3 regions of the Halomonas profundus genome follow, and region 1 is predicted to be linked to each of the others. Evidence: predicted binding sites of a transcription regulator. Region 1 holds the regulator's gene; each other region holds the start of a gene.
The links. The regulator FNR, encoded in region 1, switches genes on or off when oxygen is low (the NO sensors DNR and NnrR bind a similar motif). The targets are predictions, from matches to a motif close to TTGATNTANATCAA.
Positions count from the first base shown of each region.

Region 2: LMS44_RS04950 (enolase C-terminal domain-like protein) is a predicted target of FNR. The motif match lies at 1,633-1,646, and genes of this name have one in related genera.
Region 3: LMS44_RS13965 (OmpW/AlkL family protein) is a predicted target of FNR. The motif match lies at 2,125-2,138, and genes of this name have one in related genera.

Region 1 covers NZ_CP086344.1:3,829,601-3,833,054, reverse strand. The annotation lists gene LMS44_RS17570 (3'-5' exonuclease family protein) at 1-493, shown strand, start outside; gene ttcA (tRNA 2-thiocytidine(32) synthetase TtcA) at 604-1,524, shown strand; gene fnr (fumarate/nitrate reduction transcriptional regulator Fnr) at 1,517-2,263, opposite strand; gene hemN (oxygen-independent coproporphyrinogen III oxidase) at 2,348-3,454, opposite strand, start outside.
Region 2 covers NZ_CP086344.1:1,086,053-1,089,506, reverse strand. The annotation lists gene LMS44_RS04955 (Bug family tripartite tricarboxylate transporter substrate binding protein) at 1-102, opposite strand, end outside; gene LMS44_RS04950 (enolase C-terminal domain-like protein) at 139-1,479, opposite strand; gene LMS44_RS04945 (metallophosphoesterase) at 1,803-2,564, opposite strand.
Region 3 covers NZ_CP086344.1:3,062,371-3,065,824, reverse strand. The annotation lists gene LMS44_RS13975 (DUF3549 family protein) at 1-655, opposite strand, end outside; gene LMS44_RS13970 (YqcC family protein) at 983-1,318, shown strand; gene LMS44_RS13965 (OmpW/AlkL family protein) at 1,399-2,025, opposite strand; gene LMS44_RS13960 (P-loop nucleotide/nucleoside kinase family protein) at 2,555-3,049, shown strand; gene LMS44_RS13955 (VOC family protein) at 3,141-3,454, shown strand, end outside.

The DNA of each region.
Region 1 (3,454 bases):
CACGCAATCATCACCTGTGATCAGCGTGGCGGCAGTGGTGCTGAGCCATCAGCAGGTGCATACCAGCCGCGCTTTTGTGATCACCCTTGGCAGCGCGAAGCAGCCCGCGAGCGCAACGCTGCGCCGTCATCACTTGCTGTGCGAGGCGGGGGAGATACTGCCACCAAACAGTGATAACTTGAGCGCGCTAGTAGAATTTATCGGCAATCGGCCCATCGTTGGCTGGCAGTTAGAGAAGCGCATTGGAGCATTGAATGCACTGCTCAGTAAGCGGCTGAATTTTGCCCTGCCCAACGCCCAGGTCGATGTGGCAAAACTGCATCAGCGCCAACTGCGCCGTTTGCACCCGGAGGTCGAAGCGCCCAGCAGCTTCGCCCAGGCGTTGGCATGCTGGCAAGTACCCGTCATGGGCATGCAGAGTGTGCTTGGAGAGGCCACCGCCAGCGCACTGCTGTATATGCGCCTGCAGCGTATTATGGCGCAGGCTGCTTAGGGAGGAGCGACGAGTAGTTGGGTCAAGGCGAAGAGTGTTGTTAGAATAGCGCCCAATTATTTATTTGTAGCGCCTCTACTCTTCACCATACCCTCGGCAGTGCTTATACCATGCAATCTCTTGATCACTTTGATCCTGCTCACCATGATACGGTTGGAGCCACCCCAGCTGACGCTGAGCACGACCAGCCTGAGCTGGCTGATGCGAAGCAGAAGCGTGAATTTAACAAGCTGCAAAAGCGTCTGCGCCGAGAAGTGGGCAATGCGATTATTGATTACCAAATGATCAATGAAGGTGATCGCGTAATGGTCTGCCTCTCCGGCGGAAAAGACAGCTACACGATGCTGGAGATTTTGCGCAATTTGCAGCGCAATGCGCCGGTCAATTTTTCTCTGGTAGCGGTCAATCTGGATCAAAAACAGCCGGGTTTTCCCGAGCACGTATTGCCTGCGTATCTGGATAAGCAGGGCGTGGAGTACCACATTGTCGAGCGCGATACTTACTCGGTGGTAAAAGAGAAAACCCCGGAAGGTAAAACCACCTGCGCGCTTTGTTCACGGCTGCGGCGCGGCTCGTTGTATGGCTTTGCCGAAGAGATTGGCGCCAATAAGATAGCCCTGGGCCATCACCGGGAAGATATTCTCGAAACGCTGTTTCTCAATATGTTCTTTGGCGGCAACCTGAAAGCGATGCCGCCAAAGCTGCTATCCGATGATGGGAAGAATATCGTTATTCGGCCGTTGGCCTACTGCAAAGAAGCGGATATTGCTGAGTTTTCGCGGCTGATGGAGTTCCCAATCATTCCCTGCAACCTGTGCGGCTCCCAGCCTAATATGCAGCGTCAGGTGGTCAAAGAGATGCTCGCCGAGTGGGACAAAAAGTTTCCCGGCCGCCTGGAGAGCATGTTCAAGGCTGTCACCAACATTTCCCCTTCCCAGTTGGCTGACCGCAGCCTGTTCGATTTTGAAGGCCTTGAGGCCAAGCAAGCAGAGCTACTGGCGGGGCGTATCCAAGCCTTTAACGTCAGCTAGCTGTTTGTTCTTCCTCTTCGGCGAGGGTAATCAAGCGCGGCATATCGAGAATGTTGACCTCTCGCCCGGAAACCGCCACCACGCTTTGTTGCTGAAAGCGGCTTAAAATGCGGCTGACGGTTTCCACCGCTAAGCCCAGGTAGTTGCCAATATCGGCCCTCGGCATTGAGAGGCGAAAGCTGTAGGGCGAGTAGCCCCGGCGACGAAAACGGTCCGAAAGGGTAATCAAAAAGGTGGCCAGCCGTTGATCGGCGGTTTTGCGCGAGAGTAGGCGCATCATGCGTCGGTCATCGCGTAACTCTTTGCTCATGCTCCGATACAGCTGGCCACGTAGCTCAGGGATCTCTTCTGAGAGCAAATCCAGGCGGTCAAAAGGAATCTCGCAGACCGTGGTCGTTTCCAGGGCGATAACGCTACCGGGGTAATGCTCTTCGTCAATGCCATCCAACCCCACCAATTCACTAGGCAGGTAGAAATTGGTTAGCTGCTCGCTGCCGTTACCTTCGGCGGTGACCTGTTTCAAACTGCCCGAACGGACTGCGTAAACGCTGGTAAAGGTGTCGCCCTGACGAAACAGCGGCTCGCCTTTTTTGAGTGGTGCACGGCGACGAATAATAGCGTCGAACTGCCCCATATCGTCCAGCTCAAGGGCAAGCGGCAAGCACAGAGAACTCAAGCTGCAGGTTTGGCAGCGAGTTTCGTGGAGTAGTGAGCGACGACGGCTCATGGGTTCCAACATGCGTTGCTCCTTGAGTGGGTCACACTTATCAATTAGAAAATCCTTACTTATTATAGTCGCTTTAGCATGCCTGCAATAAGGTGATTAAACAATCTTAGAATACCGTTGTCCCGTTTGCCCGGAAAGGTGGGTATCAAACGCCATCGCTATATGGCGAATCAGCAGCCGCCCCATCGGCGTGGCGTTAAGCTGATCACCGCTGCGGGTCAGCAGGCCATCCTGTTCGGCGCTCTGCAGGCGCTCGAGCGCTGGCGCAAAGTAGCGGGGGGCATCGATGTTCCAGCGTTGACTAACGGCGGCCAGGTCAATGCCCATATCGCACATCAGCCGCTCAATCACATCCCGGCGGATCAGGTCGTCATCACTTAAGCGTATGCCACGCACGGTGGCAAGCTGCCCCTGATCCAGCGCCGCTTCGTAGCGGGCCAGATCGCTAGGATTCTGCGCATAGACGTCATCAATACGGGAAATCGCCGATACGCCAAGCCCGATTAAGTCGCACTGAGCATGGCTGGAGTAGCCCTGGAAGTTGCGCTGCAGCGAGCCTTCGCGCTGGGCAATAGCCAGGCTATCGTCAGGGCGGGCAAAGTGATCCATACCGATATGCACATAGCCAGCTGCGGTGAGCATTTCGATGGTGGTGCGCAGAATCGCTAGCTTCTCTTCTCCGCCTGGCAAGTCATCGACATTAATGCGCCGCTGCGGGGCAAAACGCTCGGGCATATGCGCGTAATTAAACACAGAAAGGCGCGCCGGGTTGAGCTCGATCACCTGGCGTAGGGTGTTGGCAAAGCTCTTTTCAGTCTGAAATGGCAAGCCATAAATTAGGTCGAGATTGAGCGAGCGAAAGCCCAGGCGATGCGCCTCCTCCATCAGCGTTTCGGTAAGTACCCGAGGCTGGATACGATTAATCGCTTTTTGCACCAGTGGACTTAAATCCTGAACGCCCAAGCTGATGCGATTAAAGCCGAGGGATTCGAGATGGCGCAGCGTAAACACATCCGCTTCGCGAGGATCTATTTCAATCGCGTAATCGCGATCAGCAGACGACGAAAGACCAAAACGGGCGTCCAGGCGATCAATCAGGTCACCCATCTGATTCAAGCTGAGAAAGGTTGGCGTGCCGCCGCCCCAATGCAACTGCTCCACCGGTCGTGATGTATCCAAATGGCGTGCGGTCAGCACCATCTC
Region 2 (3,454 bases), 2.5 Mb from region 1:
GGGCACGATCATATCGATGTTTTGCTCAGGATATTCAGCAAATGCACCAGCACTGGCCATCATTGCTGTTGCCACAGATAAGCTTAGCGCTAACTTTTTCATTGTAATGTCCTTCTTTGTCATGTTTAGAGTATTCACTCAGCGCACTAACGCTGGCTTTTTCGGATCAAACTTCCAATCATCTATCAAATATTGCATTGCCATCGCATCATCCCGAGCACCAGCAGGCAGTGAACGATAGAGCTTATTAGCCTCCTCTATGGCCTTCATATCGATGTCGACCCCAAGCCCCGGCGCATCGGTTACGGCCACTTTGCCACCCACAACCTCCGGCGGATTGCGAGTCAGGCGAGCATCGCCCTCCTGCCATATCCAGTGGGTATCAAGCGCGGTTGTGCGCCCCACGGCGGCGGCCCCCACCTGGGCGAACATGGCAAGCGAAATATCGAAATGGTTGTTGGAGTGCGAGCCCCAGGTCATACCATGATCCTGGCAGAGCTGGGAGACACGTACAGCACCGGAAAGTGTCCAGAAGTGCGGGTCGGCTAATGGAATATCGACTGAGCGCAGCATCAGCGCGTGGGCCATTTCCCGCCAGTTGGTGGCTACCATGTTGGTGGCGACAGGCAATCCGGTGGCATGGCGAAACTCAGCTAAAATCTCGCGACCGGAGAAGCCTTGTTCCGCCCCGCATGGATCCTCTGCGTAGGCAATCACACCGTGGAGATCCTTGCACAGCCGGACCGCCTCTTCTAGCGACCAAGCACCGTTAGGGTCAATGGTCGTGCGCGCATCCGGAAACGCATTGTGCAGCGCCGTGACGGCCGCTATTTCTTGCTCGCCAGCCAGAGCCCCGCCCTTTAACTTAAAGTCTTTAAAGCCGTATCGATCGTGCGCCGCCTGAGCTAGCTCAACAATGTGCTGAGGGGTCATGGCCGCCTCGTCGCGCAAACAGTACCAGTCGTGATCCAAGCCCCCGGTGCCACGGCGGAAATCCAACGGCGTAGCGTGCCCATCACCGATAAAGAATAAGTATCCCAGCACGTCAACGCTGTCACGCTGCTTGCCGTTGCCTAGGAGCTCTGCCACCGGCACTCCCAGAAATTTCCCCATCAAATCAAGTAACGCCGCTTCAAGCGCGGCAACTGCATTGATGCGCAGTTCGAATGTCCAGGAGCCTTTGCCGAAATCTTCAAAATCGGCACTCCGTCCGATATTGTGTAACGACGCAATCATGGAGCGCATTTTCCCGATCGACTGACCGACCACCATCTCTCGTGACTGCTCAAGAGACGTTTGAATCGTCTCGCCACCGGGGGCTTCCCCTACCCCTACATTACCGTGGCTATCTTTGAGAATAACCAGGTTGCGGGTAAAATACGGCGAGTGCGCTCCACCGATATTGAGTAACATGCTATCGCGCCCTGCCACGGGAATGACCTGCATATCGGTTATCGTGGGAGTGTCGTGACTCGACATAAACAATTCTCCATTAGGCGGTGTTAGCGCGCAGATCAGCATCCCGCTCATTGCCGCATTAAAATAACGAAGGCGGACAAACGCAGCCCTTGTTGGTCAATCAAAGACTTTTAAACTCAAACCCACTCTTCGCTGCTTGGCATAGGCGATCTAATTATCCGGATCAATATGTCATACATCATACAAATAAGAAGATAAGTAGCATGACTTTCAGACGCAAGCAGCAGTAGTGAAAATTAAACCAAAGTAGCACTGGCTGGCATGACTGCCAGCAAGTGATTAACAATCTAAAAAAGACTTTAAATAACTGATTTTATTTATTTTTATACTTCAACCACCCAGCCTGGCTTAAATATCGCTGGAGTAAACTCATCAGGGTATCCACCAGGGTTGGCAATGATACGCGTGCCGTTACGCAGAATATCCACGGGTTCGTGAACATGTCCGTGCACCCATACATCCATATTGCCCATTAAATGAGGCAAATTGGAGGCAAACGCGGGGGATAACGCGTCGCCCAGATATTGGCCTGGGATACAGTCGTGTAGCGGGGCATGATGGCTAACCACCACCTTAGGGCCATCAAACGGCTGGGACAGCTCTTTTTCGAGCCAAGCAAGCGCTTCAGCATGCACCTGCTGGCTTGCCTGAGGTGTGAATGTCTCCCCTGGCGAGGTTTGAACGATTTTAAAGTCGGGCATGTAGCGCAACGCCTTAGACTCAGTATCGGCGGGGTTTTGCGTTGGGTCACCGGCGTACAACGCAAAGTCAGTCCATAGCGTTGTACCGTAAAAGCGTACGCCATTGAAGGTGACAGCACGATTATCCAGAAGCTCAATGTCGAGCCGCTCGGCTTCGAGCGCCAGCTCATCACGCAGCAGCGGCATGCAGGTACCGTAGAACTCATGGTTGCCTGGTACATAGATAATCGGCGTGTCTGGAAACTGGTGGCGCGCCCAGGCAAGGCCTTCGCACTTACGGTGAATATCCCCCGCCAGAACCACTACATCTGCCTCCACCTCAGGCAGCTCGCGGTTCCCGTCAAAAAACTCCAGGTGCAGGTCAGACAAAATACGCAGACGCATAGGGCTCCTCGTAACAAATACCTATTTAAACGATCTTACCCGGCCTAGGACACGTTGTCGCAGGGCATCGGTGTCACGTCAAGGCATGCTGCATTGCAGCAAAAATAGGCTATAATAACGATGTAGTCCCAATAGGAGGACCGCACAATGACTTTTTTAATAACCCCCCCTGCACGCGATAATGAAGTTCTAGAGTTCTGGAGCTTGAATGCTCAATGGCATCGTGCCGCAGTTGAAGCGCTGAAAGCCTATTTAGGCTAATTCAGGTGCTTTTGCGCCCTTTAGACCAAAAGCTAATCACCGAAGCCGGAATATTTTCCGGCTTTTTTATGACTATGAAAACCTTTTCCATTCAAAGACCTAATATCGTCATTTCAGCATTTGTAAGCCATGGCTTACGAAAAATGGCAAAACACCTACATCGTTAGGACTAGCCCTTCGCAAAAAAAGCTCTTAGTATCCGACCACAGCTAAATTGCTGCTATGCACAACACAGGCTGTGTACAACATAAGCTTTCTACAACTTGAAGGCTTTACAACATAAGTTTTACAACAAGGTCTCATCGCATTCCCTGTCCCCTGAAAGAGGAGTGAACGCCATGCAACACTTAGTCACCCCAACACAAGCGTTGGAAGTAGATGTTATGGAAGTATGGGCACAGCGTGCCCGCCAACAACGTGCGGCACTTGACGCTATTAAAGCTTACCTGCGCTAAGTCCCCAAACGTCATATTGGTTCAACGCCGCTCAACGCCTCGTTTCAGCGAGGCGTTTTTTACCTAGTTAAATGGACAAGCATCACTATCAGGTCTAAATATACGACCTCCAGGCTATAACTATGCTTTACGCAGCCATGCATTACCCTGCAACATAGTCTCTTGACACAAGAC
Region 3 (3,454 bases), 770 kb from region 1:
CCGCGACTAACGCCTGTGGCAATGGCTGGTGCTCTAAACAGTAGCACAAGGAGTGGATAACGGCGGTAGGCAGTTCAGGCAACCGCTGCGCGAGCGATTCAGCGTCAAGTGTTTCCATTCTCACGACGTAATCGGCAATCCCTTGTAACCCCAATGCCTGCCAATCGATCGCTTGCTGGCCGCTCAAGTAGGCATCAACCGGCTCAAAATGCTGGCTGGCGGGTAGCCCACGCGCATGGGTGGCGCGTGCATTGAGCATGGCTTGGAAGGTGACGTTAGGCGTGAAGGCGAGGGGATTATCCTTCATTAAGTGATCCACGTCCGCTGTTTCTTCACGACCCACGTTAGAAACCGCGCGCCCCAGTGTTTCCAGCAGCCGGTTTAAAAACGCATCGCGCTGGGCGGGGGCAATCATTCCCTGCTCGTCCAGTGGCAAGGCTAAGAACCAAATAGCCGGTTCGGGCATATCGCCAAGGCGAAACACAATGGCTAAGCGCGCTTGGCCTTGCCAGGGTTCTGGCCAGGCCATTTCGCCACCTTCAAAGGCGGCAAGTGACTCCCGCGGGCAGGGGGCGACATGGCGCCCCATATGGTAAAGGGAAACCTCGCCACCGCTGCGGGTAAAAAACTCATCAAGGGTTTGAATTGGTTGCATGACATCCTTCCGCGTTGCAAGCCTGCACTCTACCTTGCTGATGTGACACTGTCAGCCGCAGAGACTGATAAAACATGGTGTTAATGACAGTGCCTTAAGGCATTAGCATTAATGACAATGCGGTTAAAAATTAATCAACTGTGCGAAAGCCCCATGAGAGCAAGCGTTGCGACACCTTTCCATAGTTTATCCACAGGCTCGTGCAGGTTTTCTGTGAGTCTATGGATAACTTCCCGCAAGCGTTGATAGGTGGCAAGGCACTCGCTGAGTGGGGATAATGGGCAGACGACACACTTTTCATTTTCCGAGGTAGTGACACACGTCTTTATGAGTACTTATCAACCGCTGCAGACAGCACTTCTAGAGCTTGAGGCGTCGATGAAAGCCGCCGATCTATGGCGCATGCCAACACCCGATGCAGAGGCGTTTGCCAGCCAGCAGCCATTTTGCATCGACACGATGTCGCTGCCTCAATGGGTACGCTTTGTGTTTATTGCCCGCTTGAACGCTTTGATGGATGCCCGTGCAGCCATGCCCGCAAAGTGCGAGGTGGCTCCCGCCGTGGCGGCCTATTTACAGCAGGAGAAAACACCCGCCCACCACCAGCTGCTCATCGTGCGGGCGGTAGAGAAGGTCGACCAGATCGTCACTGAAAGCGCTTAAAGCGGCATGCTACTAAACGCACAAAGCCCACCGTGAGGCAGGCTTTGTGGATAACATCCGCTAGCGGTTTTGCAAGTGGCTTAGAAGCGGTAACTGAGGCCTGCCATGACCACGAGAGGATCGATCTCAACGGTACCTGCCGCCGCACCGTTAACGCTCGCATCGGTATCGATATCGATGTACCAAGCAGCGGCGTTCAGCGCCCAATGGTCATCAATTAATAGATCAACACCTACCTGGCCTGCCGCTCCCCAGGAGTCATCCAGGTCTAAATCACCAATCGTCAGCTCCTCATCGGAGAAAAAGGTGTAGTTAATACCGGCGCCGACATAGGGCTGTACGCGTGACTGAGTGCCGCCCAGCGGGTAGTACTGCAGTGTTAGGGTCGGCGGCAGGTGCTTGGTTGAGGCAATGTTATCGCCGTTTAAATGGATGTCGTGTTCAAACGGCAGCGCCGCCAGTAGTTCCACGCCGACTTTATCGTGGAAGCGATAGCCCAAGGTGAACGCGAAATCGGTTTTATCCTGTACATCCACTGATAGCGCACCGTTGGCCAGTGAGCCGTTGTCGCTGGTGGGGGCGACTTTGGCCACACCCACGCGGGTGAAGAAATCGCCAGCGCCGTAGGCGAATGCCTGGCTGCTGGTCATCATTGCCGCAGCGGCAACAGTGGTGACGAATAATGTAGGCAGGGCGGCTTTACGCATGGGATCACTCCAGGTGTTAACGCAGATAGTAAGATTAGACGGCTTTTCGATAGCCGCTTAACGATGAAACCAGTGTAACGAGACCCAGGGAGTGGATTATTGATCCAGGGCAAGAGTTATTAGACATGGGGGGTTAGGGGGAGGGGCGGCTGGAGAGACCTAATTCAGAAGCGGGCTGCTAACCATTTGGCTTGCCCATTTGTATGGATGCATGCGCAGTGATATGAAGTATTTTTAGTCTGTAATACGTGTTTTTCTGATACGCTCAGCAAGAGGTATGATCAAATATTGCCAGAATATTGTTTATAAAAATAAATTAAAACAGCGAGTTGTAAAACATCTGCTCGTGTCTATAGGCAATGCGAAAAGATGGTCAGGAATGAGCATGCGCATTTTTCTAGCGAGCATTTGAATGGGAGTTGGTAATTTGCCCATTACTATTAACACATTGGAGTTTTTTTATGGTGTTACGCTTTCTAGGAAAATACGTATGCGCAGAAATAAACTGCTATGCAATACGAGGCAAGAAATGAAGAAAGGAGTGTTGACATTTTTCTGCGGGAAAATGGGGGCAGGGAAAACTACAAAGTCTCTTGAAGTTTCCCAAGAACGAAACGCCGTACTGCTTTCAGAAGACGAGTGGCTTGCGTCGGTTTATCCCGATAGCATTAAGACACTGGAAGATTACGTAAAATATGCTGGACGGCTCAAGCCTCAAATGAAGAAGCTGGCTCAGTCGATCTTGGCGTCAGGCACTAATGTGGTAATGGACTTTCCTGCAAATACGATTCCGCAACGAAAATGGCTTAGAAGTGTCTTTTCAGAGATTCAGGCTCCCCATGAGCTAATTTACATTGACCAGCCAAATGATACCTGCTTAGAGCAGATAGCCAAAAGGCGTGCAGAACAACCGCAGAGAGCGACAACGGATACTGAAGAGATGTTTGAGCAGGTTACAAAGTACTTTGTTGCGCCCACACCTGATGAAGGGTTTAACATAACTGTAATTTCGGCAAATGGATAATAGCCGCAGGTACAGCGACTGCTTGTACGTTGCGGCTGCGCCTTTATTACAAAGCCGCGCACGTTGCAGCGTTATGTCATTTTGGTGAATTATGAAACTTGATTTGTTCGTACTACGGTGCAGCGATTTGCGGGCCAGCAAGCAGTTCTATGAGCAGCTCGGTTTCAGCTTCGTGGAAGAGCAGCATGGCTGTGGGCCAGTGCATTACTCGTCAGAAAATGCGGGGTTTGTATTCGAGTTGTATCCATTGGTTAGCAGCGAATCAGTAGACAACACGCGACTAGGATTTTCAGTGGAAGGTCTGGGCAATATCATCCCTGACTTAGAATTAGTGGACCAGTATAAGTTTGGCGGAAAGCATGTTTATGTCGTCCAAGATCCTGATGGCAGAAAGGTTGAGCTTAG